Regions from separate parts of the Streptomyces incarnatus genome, predicted to be linked through region 1. Evidence: riboswitches for the same ligand, from Rfam matches in the RefSeq annotation. Region 1 holds a riboswitch; the other holds the start of a gene.
The links. Region 1 has a riboswitch for FMN ahead of ABB07_RS32060 (riboflavin synthase). Riboswitches for the same ligand answer to the same signal wherever they lie in the genome.

Region 1 (10,930 bases):
GCCGGAAGGTGACGGGAAGGGAGGGGGTGGTGGGCGTGTCGGACATCTCGCGCGGACCCTTAGAGGCGGCAGGCGTGGATGGCCGTGGTCAGGATGGCGCGGGCGCCGATGGCGTAGAGGTCGTCCATGATCCGCTGCGCCTCCTTGGCGGGTACCATGGCGCGGACCGCGACCCAGCCCTCGTTGTGCAGCGGGGAGACCGTCGGGGACTCCAGGCCGGGGGTGAGGGCGACGGCCTTCTCCAGCTGCTCGACCCGGCAGTCGTAGTCCATCATCACGTACGTCCGGGCGACCAGGACACCCTGGAGGCGGCGCAGGAACTGCTGGACCTTCGGTTCCTCGCCGTCGGTGCCGGTGCGGCGGATGACGATCGCCTCGGACTTCATGATCGGCTCGCCGAAGACCTCCAGGCCGGCGTTGCGCAGGCTGGTGCCGGTCTCGACGACGTCGGCGATGACCTCGGCGACGCCCAGCTGGATGGCGGTCTCCACGGCGCCGTCCAGGTGGACGACGGAGGCGTCGACGCCGCTGTCGGCGAGGTGTCCCGCCACGATGCCCTCGTAGGAGGTGGCGACCGTCCTGCCCTTGAGGTCCTCGATGCCGTTCGCCGTGCCGGGCTTGGCGGCGAAGCGGAAGGTGGAGCGGGCGAAGCCGAGCGGCAGGATCTCCTCGGCGTCGGCGCCCGAGTCGATGAGCAGGTCGCGGCCGGTGATGCCCAGGTCGAGGCGGCCGGAGGCGACGTAGATCGCGATGTCGCGGGGGCGGAGGTAGAAGAACTCGACCTCGTTCTCCGGGTCGACGATCCGCAGCTCCTTGGACTCGCGGCGCTGCTGGTAGCCGGCCTCATGCAGCATCTCCGCCGCAGGGCCGGACAGTGAACCCTTGTTGGGGACGGCGATGCGCAGCATGAGGTCGGCTTCCTTTGCGTGAAGGGGTTTCTACGGCTGTTTCGGCGGGGCGGCTTACAGGTGGGCGTAGACGTCGTCCAGGGAGATCCCGCGGGCGACCATCATCACCTGGACGTGGTACAGCAGCTGGGAGATCTCCTCGGCGGCCGCGTCCTTGCCCTCGTACTCGGCGGCCATCCAGACCTCGGCGGCCTCTTCGACGACCTTCTTGCCGATGGCATGGACGCCCTTGCCGACCAGCTCTGCGGTGCGGGAGGTGGCGGGATCGCCTTGGGCGGCCTTCTGCTGGAGCTCGGTGAAGAGCTCCTCGAACGTCTTCTTGGACATGGTGGTCCTTACCCTACGCGCTCCGGCCGGTGCCTCAGTGCCAGGGTTCGGATACTGAGCGGAGCGTCGCGGCGGTCGCGACCGCCGCGGTCACCGCCTCGTGGCCCTTGTCCTCGTTCGAGCCCTCCAGGCCGGCCCGGTCCAGGGCCTGCTCCTCGGTGTCGCAGGTGAGCACGCCGAAGCCGACGGGCACCCCGGTCTCGATGCTGACCTGGGTGAGGCCCTGGGTGACGCCCTGGCACACGTAGTCGAAGTGGGGGGTGCCACCGCGGATGACGACGCCGAGGGCGACCACGGCGTCGTAGCCGCGCCCGGCCAGCACCTTGGCGGCCACCGGGAGTTCGAAGCTGCCCGGGACCCGGATCAGGGTCGGCTCGTCGATCCCCAGTTCGTGCAGGGCGCGCAGGGCGCCGTTCACCAGACCGTCCATCACCTTCTCGTGCCACTGCGCCGCGATGACGGCGACCCTGAGGTCGCTCGCGTTGCGTACGGACAACTCCGGTGCACCCTTGCCGCTCACGTGTCTCCTAAGTGCCTTGCTGTCGTGCTTCAGTACGTCTGTCGTGCTTCAGTGCGTCTGTCGTGCTTACTGGCCCGCCGCCACGGCCGGGGTGTCCAGCCAGGGCAGGTCGTGTCCCATGCGGTCGCGCTTGGTGCGCAGGTAGTGCAGGTTGTGCTCGCCGGCCTGGACCGGCATCGGCTCCCGGCCGGTGACCTTCAGGCCGTGGCGCAGCAGCGCGTCGGTCTTGTCGGGGTTGTTGGTGAGCAGCCGGACGCTGCGCACGCCCAGGTCGGCGAGGATCCGGGCGCCGGCGCCGTAGTCGCGGGCGTCGGCGGGCAGGCCGAGTTCCAGGTTGGCGTCGAGCGTGTCCCGGCCGCGCTCCTGGAGCTCGTACGCCCGGAGCTTGGAGAGCAGGCCGATGCCGCGTCCCTCGTGGCCGCGCAGGTAGACCACGACTCCCCGGCCCTCCTCCTGGATGCGCTGGAGCGAGGCGTCCAGCTGGGGGCCGCAGTCGCAGCGCAGCGAGCCGAACACGTCTCCGGTGAGGCATTCGGAGTGGACGCGGACCAGGACGTCCTCGCCGTCGCCGAGCTCTCCGTGGACGAGGGCGACGTGTTCGACGCCGTCGACGGTGGAACGGTAGCCGTAGGCGGTGAAGGTGCCGTGCCGGGTGGGCAGGCGGGTCTCGGCCTCCCGGCGGACGGTGGGCTCGCTGCTGCGGCGGTAGGCGATCAGGTCCTCGATGGAGATGATCGTCAGGCCGTGCTTGCGGGCGAACGGGATGAGCTCGGGCAGGCGGAGCATACGGCCGTCCTCACCGGCGATCTCCACGATGGCACCGGCCGGGCGGAGCCCCGCGAGCCGGGCGAGGTCGACGGCGGCCTCGGTGTGGCCGTTGCGGACGAGGACGCCGCCGGGCTTGGCGCGCAGCGGGAAGATGTGGCCGGGCCGGACGAAGTCCGTGGGCTCCGCCGTGCCGCTCGCGAGCAGCTGGAGGGTCGTCGCGCGGTCGGAGGCCGAGATGCCGGTGCTCACACCGTGAGCGGCCGAGGCGTCCACGGAGATGGTGAACGCGGTTTTCATCGACTCGGTGTTGTCCTGGACCATCTGCGGCAGCCGCAGCCGGTCCAGTTCCTCGCCCTCCATGGGGGCGCAGATCAGTCCCCGGCACTCGCTCATCATGAACGCGACGATCTCGGGGGTGGCCATCTCGGCGGCGATGACGAGGTCGCCCTCGTTCTCCCGGTCCTCGTCGTCCACGACGACCACCGGGCGGCCGGCCGCTATGTCGGCGATGGCCCGCTCGACGGGGTCGAGGCCGAAGTTCTCGGGGGCGTCCGTGTCGTACAGGGGCAGTGCCGAGGTCATGCCGGGACTCCTTCCAGGACGGGCTGCGGGCTCCGGCGGGAGCGCAGCCACCAGTCGCGCATGCCCCACAGGACGAGTGCGCCGTAGATGACGTAGACGAAACCGGAGAACGCGTAGCCGTTGGCGAAGTTGAGGGGCACGCCGACGAGGTCGACCAGCAGCCAGGCGATCCAGAACTCGACCATGCCCTTGGCCTGGGCGTACATGGCGACGATGGTGCCGACGAAGATGTAGGCGTCGGGCCAGGGGTCCCAGGACAGCGACGGGTAGGCCGTGAAGAGCAGGGCCACCGCGACGGTGCCGGCGGCGGCCGCGCCGAGCATCGCCGCGCGCTCGCGCCAGGTGGCGAACCGCGGGGCGATGTGCCCGTCCTCGGCCCGGCCCTGGCTGCGCCGCCACTGCCACCAGCCGTACAGCGCGACGGCCATGACGACGGCCTGCTTGCCGGCGCTGCCGGTGAGGTGGCCGTAGAAGGCGGCGAACAGGACGAGGCCGGAGAGGAACTGCACGGGCCAGGTCCACAGGGAGCGGCGCCAGCCGAGGGCCAGGGTGATCAGGCCGAGGATGTTGCCGGTCATGTCCGACCAGATGATGCGCTGGCCGAAGAGCGTGAAGGCCCCGGAGTTCAGCCAGTTCACTTGCCGGCCCCCTGGGCGCGGTCGCCGAGCAGCCGCTCGACGTACTTGGCGACGACGTCGACCTCGAGGTTGACCGGGTCGCCGGGCTGCTTGTGGCCGAGCGTGGTCAGGTCGAGGGTGGTCGGGATGAGGCTGACGGTGAAGTAGTCCGGGCCGGCGTCCACGACCGTGAGGCTGATGCCGTCGACGGTGATGGAGCCCTTCTCGACGACGTAGCGGGAGAGGTCCGCGGGGAGCGAGATCTTGACGATCTCCCAGTTCTCGGAGGGCCTGCGCTCCAGCACCTCGCCGGTGCCGTCGACATGGCCCTGCACGATGTGCCCGCCGAGACGCGCGCCCACGGCCATGGGGCGTTCGAGGTTGACGCGGGAGCCGACGGTGAGCGCGCCGAGGCTGGAACGCTTCAGGGTCTCCGCCATCACATCGGCGGTGAACTCGTCGCCCTCGTGCTCCACGACGGTGAGACAGACCCCGTTCACGGCGATGGAGTCGCCGTGCTGCGCGCCCTCGGTCACGACGGGGCCGCGGAGCCGGAAGCGGGAGGCGTCGTCGAGGTTCTCGACGGCGGTGACCTCACCCAGCTCTTCGACGATTCCGGTGAACACTTCCCGGGTCCTCCTGCCTCTTCGGGCACGGACTCCGGGGCCTGTCGATGACGACAGCATGTACGGGTGAGCACGCCAGGCGACGCCGAAAGAGGGCCGTCCGCGTACGGACCAGCCCCAGATACGGCGACGCGCACAGGGATGTGCCCGCCCGCCGCGCACTGCCTCCCATCCGGACTTTAACCGTCGGTCCAGGAATTTCACCTGGTCAACCGGCCGCTGGAAGCGACCGGGTCGCGGACTGTAACCGCCGGTTCGGACTTTCACCGACCCCGGAGTGCGCTGCTTCTGGTACAGGGCCAGTGTGCCACGCCTTACGGCACTCCAGACAGGCGGAGGGTGTGGGTTCCCTCACAGCACGTGTCGCCGGCCTTGCGCGGCGCTGCCGGGAACGCACAACTGCGGGACACCCAGCGCGGATTGACCTTTGGCCCGGACCATTGACCGTACTGGTCTAGTCCTTTTATCGTGCGGGCGGGTCCGGTGGCGGTGACGACGGCCCTTGCCCGCCGCCGGGCCGCCAGGACGCCGCGTCGGGACGCCGGGGCACCCGGGACGCCGGGGCACCCGGAGCGGCGGGGCACCATGATCAGGACAGCACCGGCCTCTGGCAGGCTGAGGCGCATGACGCCATCGCCGCCCTCCGACGAGTTCGAGTCCCACCGGCCCCGCCTCTTCGGCCTGGCCTACCGCCTGCTGGGCTCCGCCCACGAGGCGGAGGACGCGGTGCAGGACGCGTATCTGCGGTTCAGCGGCGCCGACCGGACGGCGATCGAGCACCCGGGGGCCTGGCTCGCCAAGGCCGTCACCAACCTCTGTCTGACCCGGCTGACCTCCGCCCGGGCGCGGCGCGAGGAGTACCCCGGGACCTGGCTGCCGGAGCCGGTGGCCACCTCCGACGGGACGCTCGGCCCCCTGGAGTCGGCGGAGCGGCGCGAGCAGGTCTCCATGGCGCTGCTCGTCCTGCTGGAGCGGCTGACGCCGACCGAGCGCGCGGTGTACGTGCTGCGCGAGGCGTTCGGTTACGCCCACCGGGAGATCGCGGACGTCCTGAACCTCGGCGAGGCCAACTGCCGCCAGCTGTACCGGCGGGCGGTGGCCCGGGTCGCCGTGCCGGAGGGCCGCTTCGAGCCGGCGCCCGAGCGGCAGGAGGAACTGCTCATGTCCTTCCTCACGGCGGCCCGCGAGGGTGACCTGGCCGGTCTGGAGAAGATGCTCGCGGCGGACGTCACCTACTGGGGCGACGGCGGCGGCAAGGTGTCCGCGGCCCGGCGGCCGGTCGAGGGACGCGAGAAGGTCGTGCGCTTCCTGGTGGGCGGGGCCGAGCGGTTCACGGGCGGCCTGGACATCGTGGTGGCGGAGGTCAACGGCGCGAGCGCGCTGGTCGCGTGGGCGGGCGACGTACTCGCCGGGGTGGCGTCCTTCGAGCTGCGGGACGGGCTGATCGCTCATGTGCGCACCGTGATGAACCCGGACAAGCTGACCTACTTGCGGCGGCAGCTGGCGCGGTCGTAGCGGGGCCGGCCGGGGGCTTGTCACATTTGCGGGGGCTGCGCGGTCTCAGCTGGCGAAGGTGCCCCGAGCGGGGCACACGGAGTCCGAAGGGACGGGAACAGCATGCCCACGATCCTGGTGACCGGCGGGACCGGCACGCTCGGCCGGTGCGTGACGGAGCGGCTGCGGACGGAGGGGCACGAGGTGCGGGTGCTCAGCCGGCACACGCAGCCGTACGCCGTCGATCTGCGCGTGGGCGGGAGCGGTCTGGATGCCGCGCTCGACGGCGTGGACACGGTGGTGCACTGCGCGACCACGCAGCGGGGCGGCGACGAGACGTCGGCCGATCATCTGATCGCGGCGGCCCGGCGGGCCGGGGTGGGCCATCTGGTCTACATCTCCATCGTCGGCGTCGACCGGGTGCCGCTCGGCTACTACAAGACCAAGCTGGCCGTGGAGCGGCGGATCGAGGAGTCGGGGCTCGGCTGGACCGTCCTGCGCACGACCCAGTTCCACGACCTGCTGGTCACGGTCCTCGGCGGACTGGCCAAGTCGCCCGTCCTGCTGGTCCCGGCCGGGATCCAGGACCAGCCGGTGGAGGTGACCGAGGTCGCGGACCGCCTGGTGGAGCTGGCGCTCGCCGCGCCGGCCGGGCGGGTGGCGGACCTGGGCGGCCCCGAAGTACGGTCCCTGGACTCGCTGGCCCGCGCCTATCTCCGGGCGACCGGGCGGCGCCGGGCGGTGGCACGGCTGCCGCTGTTCGGCCAGGCCTACCGGGCGTGCCGCGAGGGCGGGCTGCTGGCGCCGGAACAGGCGGTGGGCAAAACCACGTTCGAGGAGTACCTGGGGCGCCGCTTCGGCGGCTGACAGGCCGGCGGCGAAGGGGACGCGGTGGACGCGCGGGCGCCCGCGCCCGACGAACTCGCCCAGGGTGTGCGGCCACTGCCGGAGGGGGTCACCTGGTTCGCCGGGGGGGGGCGGCGGCGCGGCGGCCGGACGGGCGGTCTGCGGGGCATGCGTCCCCGTGGGCGCCTCGCCCGGAACTCCTGACGGTCCGTCAGTTCCGGTTCTGGTGGCCGAACACGTCCTCCTGGGCGCGGTCACGGGCGGTCAGCAGGGCGCCGCGCAGGACCGCCGTGCCGCCGAGGGTGCTCGCCCGCACCTCTGTGAGCAGGGGTGACATTCGGCGCAGCCGCTCCTCCACGAGCCCGGCGAGCACCGGGCCGCCCGCCTGTCCGGCCTCTCCGCCGAGCACCACGCACCCGGGGTCCAGCACGGCCACCACGGACGCGGCGCCGATGGCGATCCGGTCGGCGAGGGCGTGGAGAAACCGCTCGGCGGGCCGTTCGGCACCCGAACCCTCTGGTCCTGAGGACCCTGGACCAGCTGAACCCGCTGAACCCGCGAGCCCTCCGGCCTCCGGACGAGCCGCGCCGGAGTCGCCCGCCTCTCCCGTCACCTGCGCCACAGCTTCCGCCGTCACCTCCGCCACGGCCTCCCGGATCACCACCGCCGCGCCCGGTCCGTCCATCGTGGCCGGTACCGGCAGGCCGTGCTGCGCCGCCAGGACGCCGATCGCCGCCGCGCCCGCCAGGGAGTGGAAGCCGCCGTCGCAGTCGCTCGACGAGGGCAGAGAGGCGGTGCCCGGGACCGGGAGGAAGCCGATCTCTCCGGTGCCGCCCGAGGCGCCGCGGCGGAGGGTGCCGTCGAGGACGACCGCCGCGCCCACGCCGTGCCCCAGCCAGAGCAGGACGAACGTGTCCCGGTCCCGGGCGGCGCCCTCGCGCTGCTCGGCCAGGGCGGCGAGGTTGGTCTCGTTCTCCACGGTGACGCGGGTTCCGGACAGCCGTTCCTGCAGGGCCGCGGCCAGGCTGCGGTGCCAGGCGGGCAGCCCGCCGGAGTCGCGCAGGTCGCCGGTGGCGGGGTCGACGAGGCCCGGCGCGCCGATGCCGAGGGTGTGCAGCCGGTCCGCCCCGGCCTCCTTCGCGGTCCGCTCCACCGCGGCCACCGCCTGCTCCACGGCGGGGCCGGTCCCGGTGTCGCCGCCGATCGGCACGGACGCCTCGGCCAGCACCCGTCCGACCAGGTCGGAGACCAGGACGAAGACACCGCCGGTGCGGACGTCGAGCGCGGCCAGGTGGGCGCGGTCGGCGACGATGCCGTACAGCCGGGCGTTGGGCCCCCGGCGCTGTTCGCCGGACTCGCCGACCACCGTGATCAGTCCGGCGGCGGTGAGCCGTTCCACGAGGTCGGCGACCGTCGGCCGGGACAGACCCGTCAGCTGCTTCAACTGCCCGGCCGTGAGCGGCCCTTCCTGCTGCAGCAGGCGCAGGGCGAGGCGGTCGTTGATGGCCCGGGCGGTGCTGGGTGATGCGGGCATGACGGGAATCCTTCCAGATCGGCGCGCAGAAGGGCCCGGACCGCTGGGCGTGGCGGCGACCGTAAACCGGCTATCTATCAGGCAGGGTCCCTGATAGTTTACGGCGCATGCCGCAGCGGCGACCCTGGGGAGGGATCGGACATGAGTGACGTGGGATGCGCGCGCGACGACGTCAGGCGCGCCCGGTACGCCGTGGCGGCCGTGTTCGCCGTGCACGGCGCCGTGACCGGCTCCTTCGCCACCCGGGTGCCATGGATCCAGGAGCACGCCTCGCTCAGCGCCGGCCAGTTGGGCTTCGCGCTGGCCTTCACCGCGTTCGGCGCCTCCTGCGCGATGCCGCTGGCGGGCCGGACAAGCCACCGCTTCGGCAGCCGTACGGCCCTGCGCGGGCTGCTCGCGCTGTGGACGCTCTCCCTGGTCCTGCCGTCCCTCGCGCCGAATCTGTACACCCTGTGCCTGGCGATGTTCACCTACGGCGCGAGCGCGGGCATGGCCGACGTGGCGATGAACGCGCTCGGTGTCGAGATCGAGCGGCTGCTGGACAGGTCGATCATGTCGGGGCTGCACGGCATGTGGAGCGCGGGCGCGCTGATCGGCTCGGCGGCCGGCACGCTCGCCGCGCACCTCGGCTCGGACGCCCGCCTGCACTTCGCGCTCGCCGCGGCCGTGCTCACCGCGCTCGGCGTGGTGGCCTGCACCTGGGTGCTGGACCTGCAGCCGGCCGAGGACGAGGAGCCCCCGCCGCGGTTCGCGCTGCCACCGCGCTCGGCGCTGCTGATCGGCACGGTCGGTTTCTGCGCGGTGTTCGCCGAGGGCGCGAGCCTGGACTGGTCGGCGGTGTTCCTGCGGGACCGGCTGGACAGCTCGGCCGGAGTCGCCGCGGCCTGCACGACCGGCTTCATGCTGACCATGGCGGCGGCCCGGATCGCGGGGGACGCGGTGGTGAACCGGTTCGGCGCGGTCCGCACCGTGCGGGCCGGCGGTGTCCTGGCCGTGCTGGGCGGTCTGCTGATCGTCGCCGCCGGGCACCCGGCGGTGGCTATGGGCGGGTTCGCGCTGATGGGGCTGGGTATCGCGGTGGTCGTACCGCTGTGTTTCGCGGCGGCCGGGCACGCCGGGCCCCACCCCAGCCAGGCCATCGCCGGCGTGGCGACGATCACCTACACGTCGGGCCTGATCGCGCCGAGCCTGATCGGCGGGGTGGCCCAGGCGACCAGCCTGGTGGTGTCGTTCGCCGTGGTGACGGCCCTGGCGTGCGGGCTCGCGGCGTTCGCCGGTGTGCTGCGCACCGCCGAGCGTGGCGGCCGGACCGAGGTCAGCCGGCCGGCCGCAGCAGTTCCCGGCCAGCGGCCCTGAAGGCGTCGGTCCACGGCGTGGGCCGCAGGGTCGACGCGTCCAGGCGGACCAGCACCCGGGCGCCCTGGGCGTAGGTCCGCGTCCCGTCGGCCGAGCAGAAGCGGAAGCCGTAGGTCAGGCCGGTGGTGCCGAGGCGGTCCAGCCAGAGGTGGACGGCGTAGAGGCCGGGACTGGTCACGGGTGCCTCGTAGCTGATGCGCAGTTCGCGGACCGCGTTGCAGGCGTCGCCGGCCGCGTGCCAGTCGCCGTCGAAGCGGACACCGTGCTCGCTCCACAGCTCGGTCCAGGCCCGCTCGACCAGCAGGGGGTAGCGGGCGTTGTGCAGGAGTCCGAGCGCGTCGAGGTCGTCGAAGTGCACGGTGACGGGGATCAGCCGGCCGTAGGAGACGACGGGGGCGGTCGGGGCTTCGGCGGTCACGGGAGGGGCTCCTGAACGGCTGCTGGAACGGTACATCGCTGACGGACCATACTAAGCGACCGCTCAGGAGCCCACTGCCGGGTGCCCTCAGCCCGCGATGGAGTCCAGCTGTTCGGCGGCGGGCCGCAGCGCCCACAGGTCTCCTCCGGGCGGCGCCTCCAGCTGCGCCACGGCCGCCCGGGCCGCCGCGTCCCCGGCGTCGGCGGCCGCGTGCACGACATCGGTGGCCGCGTACCGGTGGAACTCCAGCTCCGGATGCGGCCACGCGGCGGCGCCCGTCGCGGCCGGCAGCAGATAGTCGACGGCCTTGAACAGGCTCTGACCGTCCGGCCCCCGGTACGACCACAGGTCCACGCCCACGTGCCGGCCGATGGCCGCGAGCCGGGTGTAGGCGACCAGGTCGAAGGCGGAGTAGTGCCAGCTGCGGGTGCGGGCGAGCTCCTGGGGCTGGCTGCCGTCGGCCGCGATCTGCGGGTCGATCCGCCGGGCGCGCGCGTCCAGCACGGTCCGCCGGGCCAGGGCGGTGTCGCCGGTGGCACAGGCGAGGGCGGCGAGCTGCAGGTCGTAGAAGGTGCCGTGGTTGTTGGCGGCCGCACCCTCCTGCTTGCCGAAGTCACTGGTCTTCAGCCAGTTCAGGAAGTCGGTGTTCCACCGTCCCATCGCGCCGCGGTCCTTCGCGCTCCAGCCGGGCGCACCGGTGGCGAGGATCGCCTGGGCGTCGAGGACGCCGGTGTACGACTGGGAGAAGTCGATGATGCCGATGGCCCGGCCGTCGTACCTGCACGGGATGAACTGGGCGTGCTCCAGGTCGGGGTTCATCCGGGTGGCCGGGTCGAGGAACCAGGTGCGCAGGATCTGCCCGGCCTTGACCGCGTAGGCGGGCTTGCCCGTGTAGTACCAGGCGAGCGAGAGGTCGTACGTCGAGTCGAAGACC
Region 2 (10,930 bases), 4.8 Mb from region 1:
CAGGGCCGCGCCGCCGGTGAAGCCGAGGTTGAACAGACTGCGCATCCGCGCCCGGACGGCGGCCGATCGCGCGGAACCGAAGAGGGCGTGGGTGAGCGCGGCGCGCAGCGGACTCCCGACGGTCTCGCACACCGCGATGGCACAGGCGACGAGGGTGAATGCGACGATCGCGTCGGTGAACGCGTACCCCACGAACAGCACGGCCAGCAGCGCGTAGCTGGCCGCCAGCGGGCGGCGCGCGCCGAACCGGTCGGCGATCCTGCCGCCCGGCACGGTGGCCAGAAATCCGCACAGGCCCGCCACCGACAGCGCCAAGGAGACGCTCTCGGCCGAGAGCCCGACGGTCTTGGTGAAGAAGACGGCGCTCGACGTCAGGAAGAGGCCGGTACCGAGCGACTGGGCGAGCGTGAGCACACCCATCCGGCGCTCGGCGCCGGGCGCCGGGACGAGATCCTTGAGGAATCCGGCCGCGGCCGCGCTGAGGGCAGGCATGAGCCTTCCAGGGTTGGTGGACAGCATGAAGGTGACGACACGGTGGGCCGGGGGCCCGGGAGGCATGAGCCGTGTCCCGGGCAGGGCGACGGGAGGTCGCGGCCGGTGCCGGACCGGTCTACGGGCGGACGAGCAGGTCTCGCGCGGTCCGCAGGACGCGCTCGTCGCCGACGGTGAACTCGTAGGCGAGGAGTGCGGTGGCCTGCTCCAGCAGGGCGGTCATCTCCCGATGGTCGGCGGCCGAGCCGCACAGCATGTCCAGGAGCAGGGTGGCGGTGCCCTCGGCCAGGCGGGTGCCGGGCCGTACACGGGAGTGGTACGCGGTGATCCCGGGAAGGGCGCGCACCGCAGCGGCGCCGTCGACCCGTTCCAGCAGCCCCCCGGACGTGGGTCCGGGGGTGTAGTACTGGAAGTGGACCCGCTGCGGGCGTACGGGCTCGGGCGGGACGCCGCGCCCCAGTGCCAGGTCGCCGGCCAGCGCCACCAGGTCGAGACCCGTGCTGCGCAGGGCCAGCTCTGTCTGGTCGCCTCCGAGTCGGCCGTTGACCTCGATCAGGCGGGGCCCGGCCGGGGTCAGCTTGATCTCCGTGTGCACCAGGCCGTGGGTGACCCCCAGCGCGCGCAGCGCGCGGTCGGCCAGACCGGTCACGCCGGCCTCCTGCTCCGGTGTCAGCGGCGAGGGCCAGAACTGCCCGGACTCCCGGAAGGGAGGCGCCAGCGGCAGCTTGCCGGTCACGGCGAAGTGCGACATGCGCTCCGGGGTGACGGCGCTCTCCACCGAGACGTAGTCCCCGAACGGCGCCCAGTCGGCCCCCTCGAGGAACTCCTCCACCACCAGGGCGGGTTCGGAGCGAAGAAACTCCCGGACGGCGGCGGCGCCCTGCGCGGCGTCGGTCACCCGGACGGTGTTCCGGCTGCCTTCGCCACGGACCGGCTTGAGGACGGCGGGCAGACCCACCCGGGCCAGGGCCCGCGGCCAGTCCCGCTCGGTCGTGACGACCGCGTGGCGGACCGCGTCCACACCCGCCTGGCTCAGCCGGCGACGCTGGATCGCCTTGTCCGTCAACGCCCTTGTGGTCTCAGGTGAGTTGAACGGCAGACGCAGCCGCAGCGCGAGGCGCGCGGTGTCGGCGAGCATGCACTCGCTGAAGGTCACGATGCCCTTGGCCCCGAGCCGGCGCAGCTCGTCGACGGCGGCGTCCGTACCGTCCGCCAGGTCGACGAGACCGGCGCAGTTCTCCTCCAGGAGCGGGCGGACCTGGCGGGCGTGTTCGGAGTCCGCGAGTGCCACCACCACGGGTTCCGATGCGCCGAGCCGGCCGATGATCTCGCGCGGTGAGGCCGCACCCTGGTCGTAGACGACGACGATGGCCATCGTTCAGACGTGTTCGAAGAGTCGGGGATCCTCGACCGCCTCGGCGAGCTGCCGGAGCGTGCTGCGGCGCAGCACCCCCGACCGCGGCATCGCGAGGCCTGACTCTATGGCGCGGGTCGAAATCGCCAGCGCCAGCAGGGAGTCCCCGCCCAGATCGAAGAAATCGGCATCGACATCCTCAACCGGAATACCGAGTACCTCTTCCCAGATTTTCCTCAGCGTTTCTGTGGTGCTGTTTTCAGGCATGGTCTTTTTTCCTCCCCCTCGGCTCGTGGCCGTCACCCAGTATTAAACCCCCTCCGGCGCGCTGTCAAAGCCCCGGGGAAATCCAGGTTAACTTATTGGAATCATGATCGAAGGCATGACGGAACGAGGGACCGGCATTTTCCTCGAAAGAGCCCTGCGGTTTCCGGATCCGTTTCGGCCGGAAAGGTGCAGCAGCTGCCGGTCCCCTTTATTCCGTATCCCGTCGGTCAGGTCAGAGAAACCCCTGCCGATGCCGTGCGCACGGGGGCGGATTCCGCGGATTGCTCGAGATGTGTGATCAGGTCGGCGATGGAGATCAGAGCGAGTCCGTGCCGGCGGGCGAAGTCGCGCAGCTGCGGAAGTCTGGCCATGGTTCCGTCGGCATTCGCGATCTCGCAGACGGCCGCGGCCGGGCGCAGCCCGGCCAGCCGGCACAGGTCCACACCGGCCTCGGTGTGCCCCGGGCGCATCCGCACACCGCCTTCGCGCGCCCTCAGCGGGAAGACATGCCCGGGGCGCACGAAGTGGCCGGGCGAGGAGGCGGGATCGGCGAGCAGACGCAGGGTCAGCGCCCGGTCGGCGGCCGAGATCCCGGTACTGATGCCGGATGCGGCGTCGGCCGAGACGGTGAAGGCGGTGCGGTGGCTCTCGGTGTTGCGCGGAACCATCTGACCCAGCTCCAGCCGGTCCAGATCAGCTCCGGGCATCGGCGCGCAGAGCAGGCCCCGGCACTCGGTCATGGCGAAGGCGACCAGCTCAGGGGTCGCCAGTTCGGCGGCGAACACGATGTCGCCCTCGTTCTCACGGCTCTCGTCGTCGACGACGACGACCGCACGCCCGGCGGCGATCTCCACCACCGCGTGCGCCACGGAGTCAAGGGGCTGTGCGTCCCCGGCGGTCGGGGACGGCGCCGGTTCGGTTCTGGTCATGCCCGTGTTTCCTTGCGTTCGAGGGAAAGCGAGGTCGGGGCGCGAGGGTGACGGCGTGGGCCGCACGCACCCGGAACACGGTCGTGCGCGACACATAAGCCGGGATGTCGGCGCAGGCGGCGTACCCGCCCGGCAGGGTGGCCCATCAGAGTCTCCTCGCGCTCAGGACGCGGACTTCCGGGGCCGGGCGGGCAAGGGAAGAGGTCGACGTTCCGGACGGACGCCGCACGATCCGTGAGCGGAACACGGATTTTCCGGGGCGGCCAGGAATGGCCTTGCCCGCCGCGCACTGCCTCCCTTCCGGACTTTCACCGTCGGTCCAGGAATTCCACCTGGTCAACCAGCCGCTGGCTGCGGCCGGGTCGCGGACTATTACCGCCGGTTCGGAATTACACCGACCCCGGAGTGCGCAAACGTTCGTGATAACTGACGTTAACCTTGCACACTTTCTTCGAACTTGACAAGGCTCGGCTAATCACAGCCACTGTGGCCTGCGTCACGCGCTGCGCCGCGCCCGGCCGGCCGGCCCTCGTAATGTGTTGCGATCGCGGAGACGCTGTGCCTACGATCGGGCGACGCCGCTGACTACCCGCCAGTAACGGGCATACACCGACCAGTTGCCCACTTCGCTCGGCAGTGCCGGAGAACGGACCGCGGGAGGACACGCGGCGTATCCGGCCGGAGTCGCGTGCGGCGCCCGTCGGCCGAGCCGATTCGCGAATACGTACGGGGGAGTGCATCGCGATGCAGATACAGGAGAACATCGACGGTGAAAGGGGCACAGCCCTGCCCGACGCCGCCGCCGTCGACCGCGCCACCGGCTACTTCGAGCCCGGGGCGATCGTGCTGCGCCGGGAGATCCTCGACGGACGCCCGTGGCTGAGCTACCCGGTCCGCGTCGTCGCCGACCGGCCCGATCTGCTCGCGGTGTACCTGGCCCGCGGCACGGCGCTGGCCTTCGGGGACGGCGACTTCAGCTGGGGGCCGCACCCCTGGCAGCGGATCGCCGGGCACTGGCGCAGCCACGGCGTCCTTCAACTGCAGCGGCCCGGCGACGCCTACGCCGTATGGATGTTCCGGGACGACACGACCGGGGACTTCACCGGCTGGTACGTCAACTTCCAGGACCCCTACCGGAAGAACGCCTCCGGCTTCGACACCCTCGACCACGAGCTCGATCTCTGGATCCCCGCCGACGGCGGTCCGTACCGCTGGAAGGACGTCGACGAGTTCGAACACCGCGCCCGCAGCGGCGGCTTCACGGCCGAGCAGTCCGCCGCCGTGCGCGCCGAGGCCGCCCGGGTCGCCGACCTGCTCGACAGCCGAGCGACGTGGTGGGAACAGGAGTGGGCGCAGTGGGAGCCGGCCGCCGGCTGGCTGTCCCCGCCCGCGTGGACGGGCGCCGTCCGCTGACGGTACCGGGCCCCCGCCCGCCCCTGATCTTCCGTACACCCGTACACCGCGGCACCACCGCCACGCACCACCCGGGCGATCCCGGCGGGGCCCCGGCTCGCGACGAACCGCGGGCCGGCGCGAGTGTGCCGTGAGTGAGTACCACGAAAGGAACGACCGATGCGCATAGCCGTGGTGACCTCCCCCGGCTCCGTCGAGATCCGTGACATCCCCGTGCCCGGGATCGGCGAGGACGACGTGCTCGTCAGGATCACCGCCTGCGGCCTGTGCACCATGGAGGCCAAGCTCTACACCGGGGCGATGCCCGTCTACCCGGTCGCCGCCGGGCACGAGGTGTCCGGCCGGGTCGAGCGGATCGGCGCGCGGGCCGCCGCTCTGGAGGACGCACCCGCCGTCGGCGACCTGGTCACCCTGGACCTGCTGACCCGTTGCGGCACCTGCCGCAACTGCCGGGCCGGCGACAGCGCCGTGTGCGCCTCCCCCCAGGGCAGCATGCTTCCGGACGGCAGCATCGGCATGGGCTCCGGTCTCGCGGAGTACGTCCGGGTCCCCGCCGCCCACGTCTGGCCGGTCGGCGACATCGACCCCGTCCACGCCGCGATGGGCGAGCCGCTCGCCTGCGTCGTGCACTCCTTCCGCCGGGCCGGCTACCGGTCCGGCGACCGGGTCGCCGTGATCGGAGGCGGTTTCATGGGACGGCTCCACCTGCTGCTCGCACAGCACGAACAGGCCAGGTCCGTCACGGTGGTGGAGACCGACCCGGAGCGCCGGTCCGCCGCCCTCGACGCGGGCGCGGACGACGCCGTCGCCCCCGAGGACGTCGGCCGACTCGCGCCCGCGGACGTCGTGTTCGTCACCATCGCGTCCCCCGAGGCCATCGGCACCGCCTTCCGTACCGCCGCCGACGGCGCCCGCCTCGTCCTCTTCGGTGGCTCCCACGACACCCCGGACGCCGCGCTGCCGGGCTACGAGGTGCACCGGCGCCAGCTCACCGTCACCGGCTCCTACAGCCAGGAGCCCGCCGACTGGCGCACCGCCGCCGCCCTGCTGCGCAGCGGGACGCTCGCGGACCGGCTGGCCCGGCTCGTCACCTCGCGGCATGAACTGGCCGACGTGGACAAGGCGTTGACCGAAAGCTCCGGGACCCCGGTCTACCGGGTCTTCGTCGAGCCCCGCTGACCACGCGCCGGTCCGACCGCGTCCGCCACGCACCGGAACCGCCCCACAAGGAGACACCCGATGCCCTTCTCCGGCACCTCCGCCGACCACCCCACCCCCAGGGTCGGCGTCCAGCTCCACCCGCAGCACTGCGACCTGGGCGAACTGCGCGCCGCGTGGCGTGCCGCCGACGACCTCGGAGCCGACTCGATCTGGGTCTGGGACCACTTCGTACCGCACACCGGCGACCCCGAGGGCCGGCACTATGAATGCTGGTCGCTGCTGTCCGCGATGGCCGTCGAGACCCGGCGGGCCGCCATCGGCTCCCTGGTGACCTGCACCGCCTACCGCAACCCGCACCTGCTCGCCGACCAGGCGCGCACCGTGGACCTGCTCAGCGGCGGGCGGCTGGTCCTCGGCGTCGGGGCCGGCTGGTTCGAGCAGGAACACCTCGAGTACGGCTACCCGTTCCCCGGGCCCGGCGCGCGGATCGACGCGTTCGAAGCGGCGGTGACGGCGATCCGCGAGCGCCTCGGCCGGCTCAACCCCGGTCCCGCGGGCCCGCTGCCCCTGCTGATCGGCGGCGGAGGCGCGAAGCGCACCCTGGCGGCCGTCGCCCGGTTCGCCGACCTGTGGAACTGGTACGGCTGGGAGGCCGGCGACCCGGTGGAGGAGTTCCGCAGCCGCAGCCGGCTGCTCGACGAATGGTGCGAGCGCGTGGGCCGCGACCCCCGCGAGATCGGCCGGACGGTCATGATCGACGCTCCGCAGACCGGCCTGGCCCGCGAGTTCGCGGCGGCCGGCGCCACCGAGATCATCGTCTCCGTACCCGGTCCCTTCGATCTCGCCCCGCTCCGCGAGCTCCTCGGCGTGCGTGACGCCTCGGCGGCACGGTGAGCCCGTCCCGGCGCACCGGCCGGGAGGAGCAGCCGACCGGCGACGCCCGGACGCCGCCGGAGCGTCTCGGCAGGCACTTCCACACGCTGATGGCGGGTCTGCTGGCGTCCCACGCCGGCATCGGCCTGGTCTTCCCGCTGACCAGCATCTTCATCAGCGACCACCTCGGCCTGGGCGGCGCCGGTGCGGGCCGCTACTTCGTCGCCATGGCGGCGGCCGGATGTGCCGCGGCCGTGATCGGCGGCCCCCGCGCCGACCGGGGCGCAGCGGCGGCCGTCGGCGCCGTCGGCACCACGTCGCTCGTCGTGTCCTACGCGCTGCTCGGCGCGGCGAGCGGCGATCTGCCGGTTGTGCTCTCCGGTGTGCTGGCCGGCACCGGATACGGACTCCAGTACGCGGCGATCACCGGTGTGGTCACGGCCCTGGTGCCGGCGTCGCTGCAGCGCCGGGCCTTCGTCCTGCGGCACGTCATGACCAACGTCGGCATGGGCCTCGGCGCCGCCGCCGGCGGGCTGTTGCTCGCCGGCTCGGGCCGCTCGACGGGAATGCTTCGACACCTGTACGAGGCGGCCGCGGCCGGCTCCGTGCCGCTGGCCGTGGTGTTCCTCGCCGTCCGCGGGCTGTGCCACTCCCACCCGGCCGGCACCCCGCCCGGTGACGGCGGGACCCCGGATGCGGGCGAGAGCCGACAGGGCTACCGCGTGCTGCTGCGCAGCCGCCCGCTCGCCCTGCTGATGCTGGGTCAGGCCCTGTTCGCCGCAGTGGGCTTCACCCAGATCGAAGCTGCCGTACCGCTGCTGATGCACCACGGCATGGGCGTCGGCCTCACCGGCGTGAGCCTGGTGACAGCGGGCAACGCGCTGGCACTGCTGGTGCTCCAGCACCCGGTCGGCCGGCGCTTCGAACGGTGGCCGGAGACCGGCGCACTGACGGTGGCGCCCCTGCTGTGGTGCGCCGCCTTCGGGGCCGGCGGGCTGGCCGCGACCGTCCAAGGGGCTGCCAGGAGCGTGTTGCTGGGAGTGTTCGCGGCGCTCTTCGCCCTGGGGGAGATCGCGTACTCGTCCGCGTTCTTCCCGCTGCTGGTCCGGCTGTCCGGGCCCGCCTCGCTCGGCCGCGGCAGTGCGCTCTCTTCGCTGGCCTGGAGCGCTGGGACGGTCGCAGGCCCCCCGGCCGGCATCGCGGTCGTCACGGCGACCGGCCCTGTGGCCGGCTGGCTGGCGCTCGCCGCCGGCACCACCGTCACCTGCGCCGTCGCCCTCGGCCTGCGGCGCGCGACACCGTGATCCGGCACAGGCCGGCCCCGCGCCCGGCAGGACCGTCCGCCCCACCGTACGGGGACACGAAAGGAGCAGCCTTGCCCAAGACCACGACACCCGCCCCGCACACCGCCACCCTCACCCCCACGGCCGCCCGCGACCGGGCGGTGCCGACGGGCGCCGCTCCGGCGCGGGCCCGGTGGACCTTGGTCCGGCCCGCGGTCGCACTGCCGCCGGTGGTGTTCGGTGTCCTGCTGCTCGGCACCTGGGAGGCCGTCACCCGGACCGGGGCCGTGGCGCCGTTCTTCCTGCCCGCGCCGGGCACGGTCGCCCAGGCCTTCGGCGAGGCGGTGACCGACGGGGACCTGTTGGAGTACACCTGGCAGACCGTCGTCGAGAGCGCGGCCGGCAGCGGTCTGGGGGTCGCCGTCGCCCTCCCGCTGGGCTACCTGGTGGCCCGCAGCACCCTCGCGTCCAGGACGCTCCAGCCCTACATCGCCGCCTCGCAGGCCGTACCGGCGGTGGCGATCGCACCGCTGCTGGCCCTGTGGGCCGGGTACGGGCTGCTGCCGATCGCCATCCTCTGCGCGCTGCTGGTCTTCTTCCCGATGCTGGTGAACACCGTGCTCGGCCTGCGGGAACTGGACCGCGACGTGCTCAACGCCGCACGCGTCGACGGGGTGGGGCGCTGGGGGATGCTGCGCCACATCGAGTTCCCGCTGGCCCTGCCGAGCATCCTCGCCGGCGTCCGCACCGGCTGCACGCTGTCGATCACGGGGGCCGTCGTCGGCGAGTTCGTGATGGGCGGCGAGGGGCTGGGGCAGCTGCTCGCCGTCCAGCGCGGACAGGCGGACACCACCGGTCTGTTCGTCACGCTGCTGACCCTCGTCCTGCTGGCCGCCGTCACCCACGGCACGGTCCGCCTGGCCGAGCGGGCAGTCGCCCGCTGACGCCCCTTCCCATGGTTCTCTCCGGCACCGCACGACACGACACCGCGCCACCGCGACAGACGGTGCGACACCACACGACACGAACAGGGACGCGCATGCGCATGCGAAAGACCAGCCGCCGTTCAGCGGGAACGATCGCCCTCCTTCTGGCGGGCAGTACCGTGCTCTCCGCCTGCTCCTCCGACCCCTCTGCCGAGGGGGCTCAGGGCGGCGGGGACGGCGGCAAGGCCCTCACCGTCGGCCTCACCTACATTCCCAACATCCAGTTCGCCCCCTTCTACGTGGCACAGAGCAAGGGCTACTACAAGGACGCCGGGCTGAAGGTGAACCTGCGCCACCACAGCTTCACCGACGACCTCTTCGGCGGTCTGACCGCGGGCAAGGAGGACCTCGTCTACGCCGGCGGGGACGAGATGCTCCAGGCCCGGACCAGGGGTCTGCCGGTCGTGGACATCGCCACGCTCTACCACACCTACCCGGTCGCGATGCTGGTGCCGCAGGACTCCCCGATCCGCACGGTCGCGGACCTGCGGGGCCGCCGGATCGGCACGCCCGGCCCGTACGGCGAGACCTACTTCGGGCTGCTCGCCCGGCTGAAGTCCGGCGGGCTCACCACGAAGGACGTCAAGGTCCAGAACATCGGCTTCACCCAGCAGGCCGCCCTCGCCGGCAAGAGGGTCGACGCGGTGATGGGCTACCTCAACAACGACGCCGTCCAGTTCCAGCAGGCGGGCATCAAGGTCCGCGCCGTGGAGGGAGCCGCCGGCTCCTCGCAGCTCCCGCTGGTGGGTGTCGGGCTCGGCGCCACCGACAAGACGCTGAAGCAGCAGGGCGACGCTGTCCGCAAGTTCGTCGCGGCGACCCTGCGCGGTGTGCGGTACACCGTCGAACACCCCGAGGAGGCGGTGTCGATCAGCAAGGCGTTCATCCCGGGGATGGACAAGAAGCAGGAGGAGTCGGCACTCGCCGTACTCCAGGCGACCGTGCCGCTGATGAAGCCTCCGGCCTCCGGGCGGCCCGGGCGCAACGACCCGGCCACCTGGGACAGGATGGCGGTCTTCATGAAGGAGCAGAACCTGCTGGACAAGCCGGTGCGGCCCACGGAGGCGTACACCAACAGCTACCTGCCCTGATGCCGCACGCCGCGGGCGTCTGAGCTGCCGCTCAGCGCCCGAGTGCCCGCTGGCCGAGCTGCCGGTCAGCACCGCCCGGCAGCCGGCGCCCCTCCGTCCGGCCCGACGGGCGCCTCGGCCGATTCCGCTGGAGTGGCAGGCGGAGTATGCATCCAGCACGGCTGCCCAGCGGGTGCTGTGCGCCTTCACCTCGGCTCAGGACGGCTCGCAGTCAACGGCGACGGCATCGCGGACCTGCTCTACCGCACCGGCGCCGGCGGCCGCCTCCGCCCTCACCGCCAACGACCGACGATCCCGCCTCCCGTATCCATGGCCTCTCGTCAGCCCGCCGTGACCGGAAGTACGTCAGGCGACAGTGCCGCCGCTCGTGCCGCTTCACTCGTCATCCCCTTGCGGTGATGACGGCGGCACAGCACCTCGTACCCGACGGCCTCCTCGGCCGCCCCCACGTCCCCCACCACGACCTGCTCGCCCTCGACGACCATCTCGCCGCCCACCGTGCGAGCGTTGTGCGTGGCCCGTGCCCCGCACCAGCACATCGCCTCGACCTGGAGCGTCTCGATCCGGTCCGCCAGCTCGATCAGCCGCTGGGAGCCGGGGAACAGCCTTGTACGGAAGTCCGTCGTAATACCGAACGCGAACACATCGAGGTCCAGATCGTCGACGATCCGGGCCAGCTGGTCGATCTGCTCCGTCAACAGGAACTGGGCCTCGTCCACGACGACATAGTCGACCTTGCCGCCCCGCGACATGCGCTCCACCACAAAGCCGTAGAGGTCCAGCTCCGACGTCGCCTCGACCGCGTCGGTGACCAGACCCAGACGTGACGACAGCTTGCCCTCACCGGCCCTGTCGTCCCGTGTGAAGATCACACTCTTCAGACCACGAGCCGACCGGTTGTGGACAATCTGGAGCGCCAGAGTCGACTTCCCGCAATCCATCGTTCCGGAGAAGAACACCAGCTCAGGCATGCGGAGTTGAGCACCTTTCGGCGGACAGTCGGGACAGGAGGCGTCAGGAGCGTACTTCGAGCAGCGGGATCAGCTGCTCGGCGGGCGTCATCGAACCGTGGTTGCCGACC

Region 2: linked by a shared signal. The riboswitch ahead of ribB (3,4-dihydroxy-2-butanone-4-phosphate synthase) and the one ahead of ABB07_RS32060 (riboflavin synthase) in region 1 are both predicted to bind FMN.

What each region holds. Positions count from the first base shown of each region.
Region 1 is NZ_CP011497.1:7,058,927-7,069,856, reverse strand. Features, by position in the region: gene ABB07_RS32090 (PH domain-containing protein) at 1-46, opposite strand, end outside; gene hisG (ATP phosphoribosyltransferase) at 60-908, opposite strand; gene ABB07_RS32080 (phosphoribosyl-ATP diphosphatase) at 963-1,235, opposite strand; gene ribH (6,7-dimethyl-8-ribityllumazine synthase) at 1,270-1,755, opposite strand; gene ABB07_RS32070 (bifunctional 3,4-dihydroxy-2-butanone-4-phosphate synthase/GTP cyclohydrolase II) at 1,822-3,105, opposite strand; gene ABB07_RS32065 (nicotinamide mononucleotide transporter family protein) at 3,102-3,743, opposite strand; gene ABB07_RS32060 (riboflavin synthase) at 3,740-4,348, opposite strand; FMN riboswitch at 4,503-4,633, opposite strand; gene ABB07_RS32055 (RNA polymerase sigma-70 factor) at 4,973-5,863, shown strand; gene ABB07_RS32050 (SDR family oxidoreductase) at 5,966-6,709, shown strand; gene ABB07_RS32045 (ROK family transcriptional regulator) at 6,900-8,222, opposite strand; gene ABB07_RS32040 (MFS transporter) at 8,364-9,578, shown strand; gene ABB07_RS32035 (acyl-CoA thioesterase) at 9,538-9,996, opposite strand; gene ABB07_RS32030 (alginate lyase family protein) at 10,084-10,930, opposite strand, start outside.
Region 2 is NZ_CP011497.1:2,211,038-2,221,967, forward strand. Features, by position in the region: gene ABB07_RS09775 (MFS transporter) at 1-492, opposite strand, end outside; gene ABB07_RS09780 (ATP-grasp domain-containing protein) at 611-1,867, opposite strand; gene ABB07_RS09785 (phosphopantetheine-binding protein) at 1,871-2,113, opposite strand; partial or broken gene ribB (3,4-dihydroxy-2-butanone-4-phosphate synthase) at 2,404-3,042, opposite strand; FMN riboswitch at 3,325-3,455, opposite strand; gene ABB07_RS09795 (ribonuclease FAU-1 family protein) at 3,787-4,455, shown strand; gene ABB07_RS09800 (zinc-dependent alcohol dehydrogenase) at 4,615-5,634, shown strand; gene ABB07_RS09805 (LLM class F420-dependent oxidoreductase) at 5,695-6,510, shown strand; gene ABB07_RS09810 (MFS transporter) at 6,507-7,793, shown strand; gene ABB07_RS09815 (ABC transporter permease) at 8,135-8,716, shown strand; gene ABB07_RS09820 (ABC transporter substrate-binding protein) at 8,818-9,849, shown strand; gene ABB07_RS09825 (thymidine kinase) at 10,170-10,820, opposite strand; gene ABB07_RS09830 (alkaline phosphatase family protein) at 10,864-10,930, opposite strand, start outside.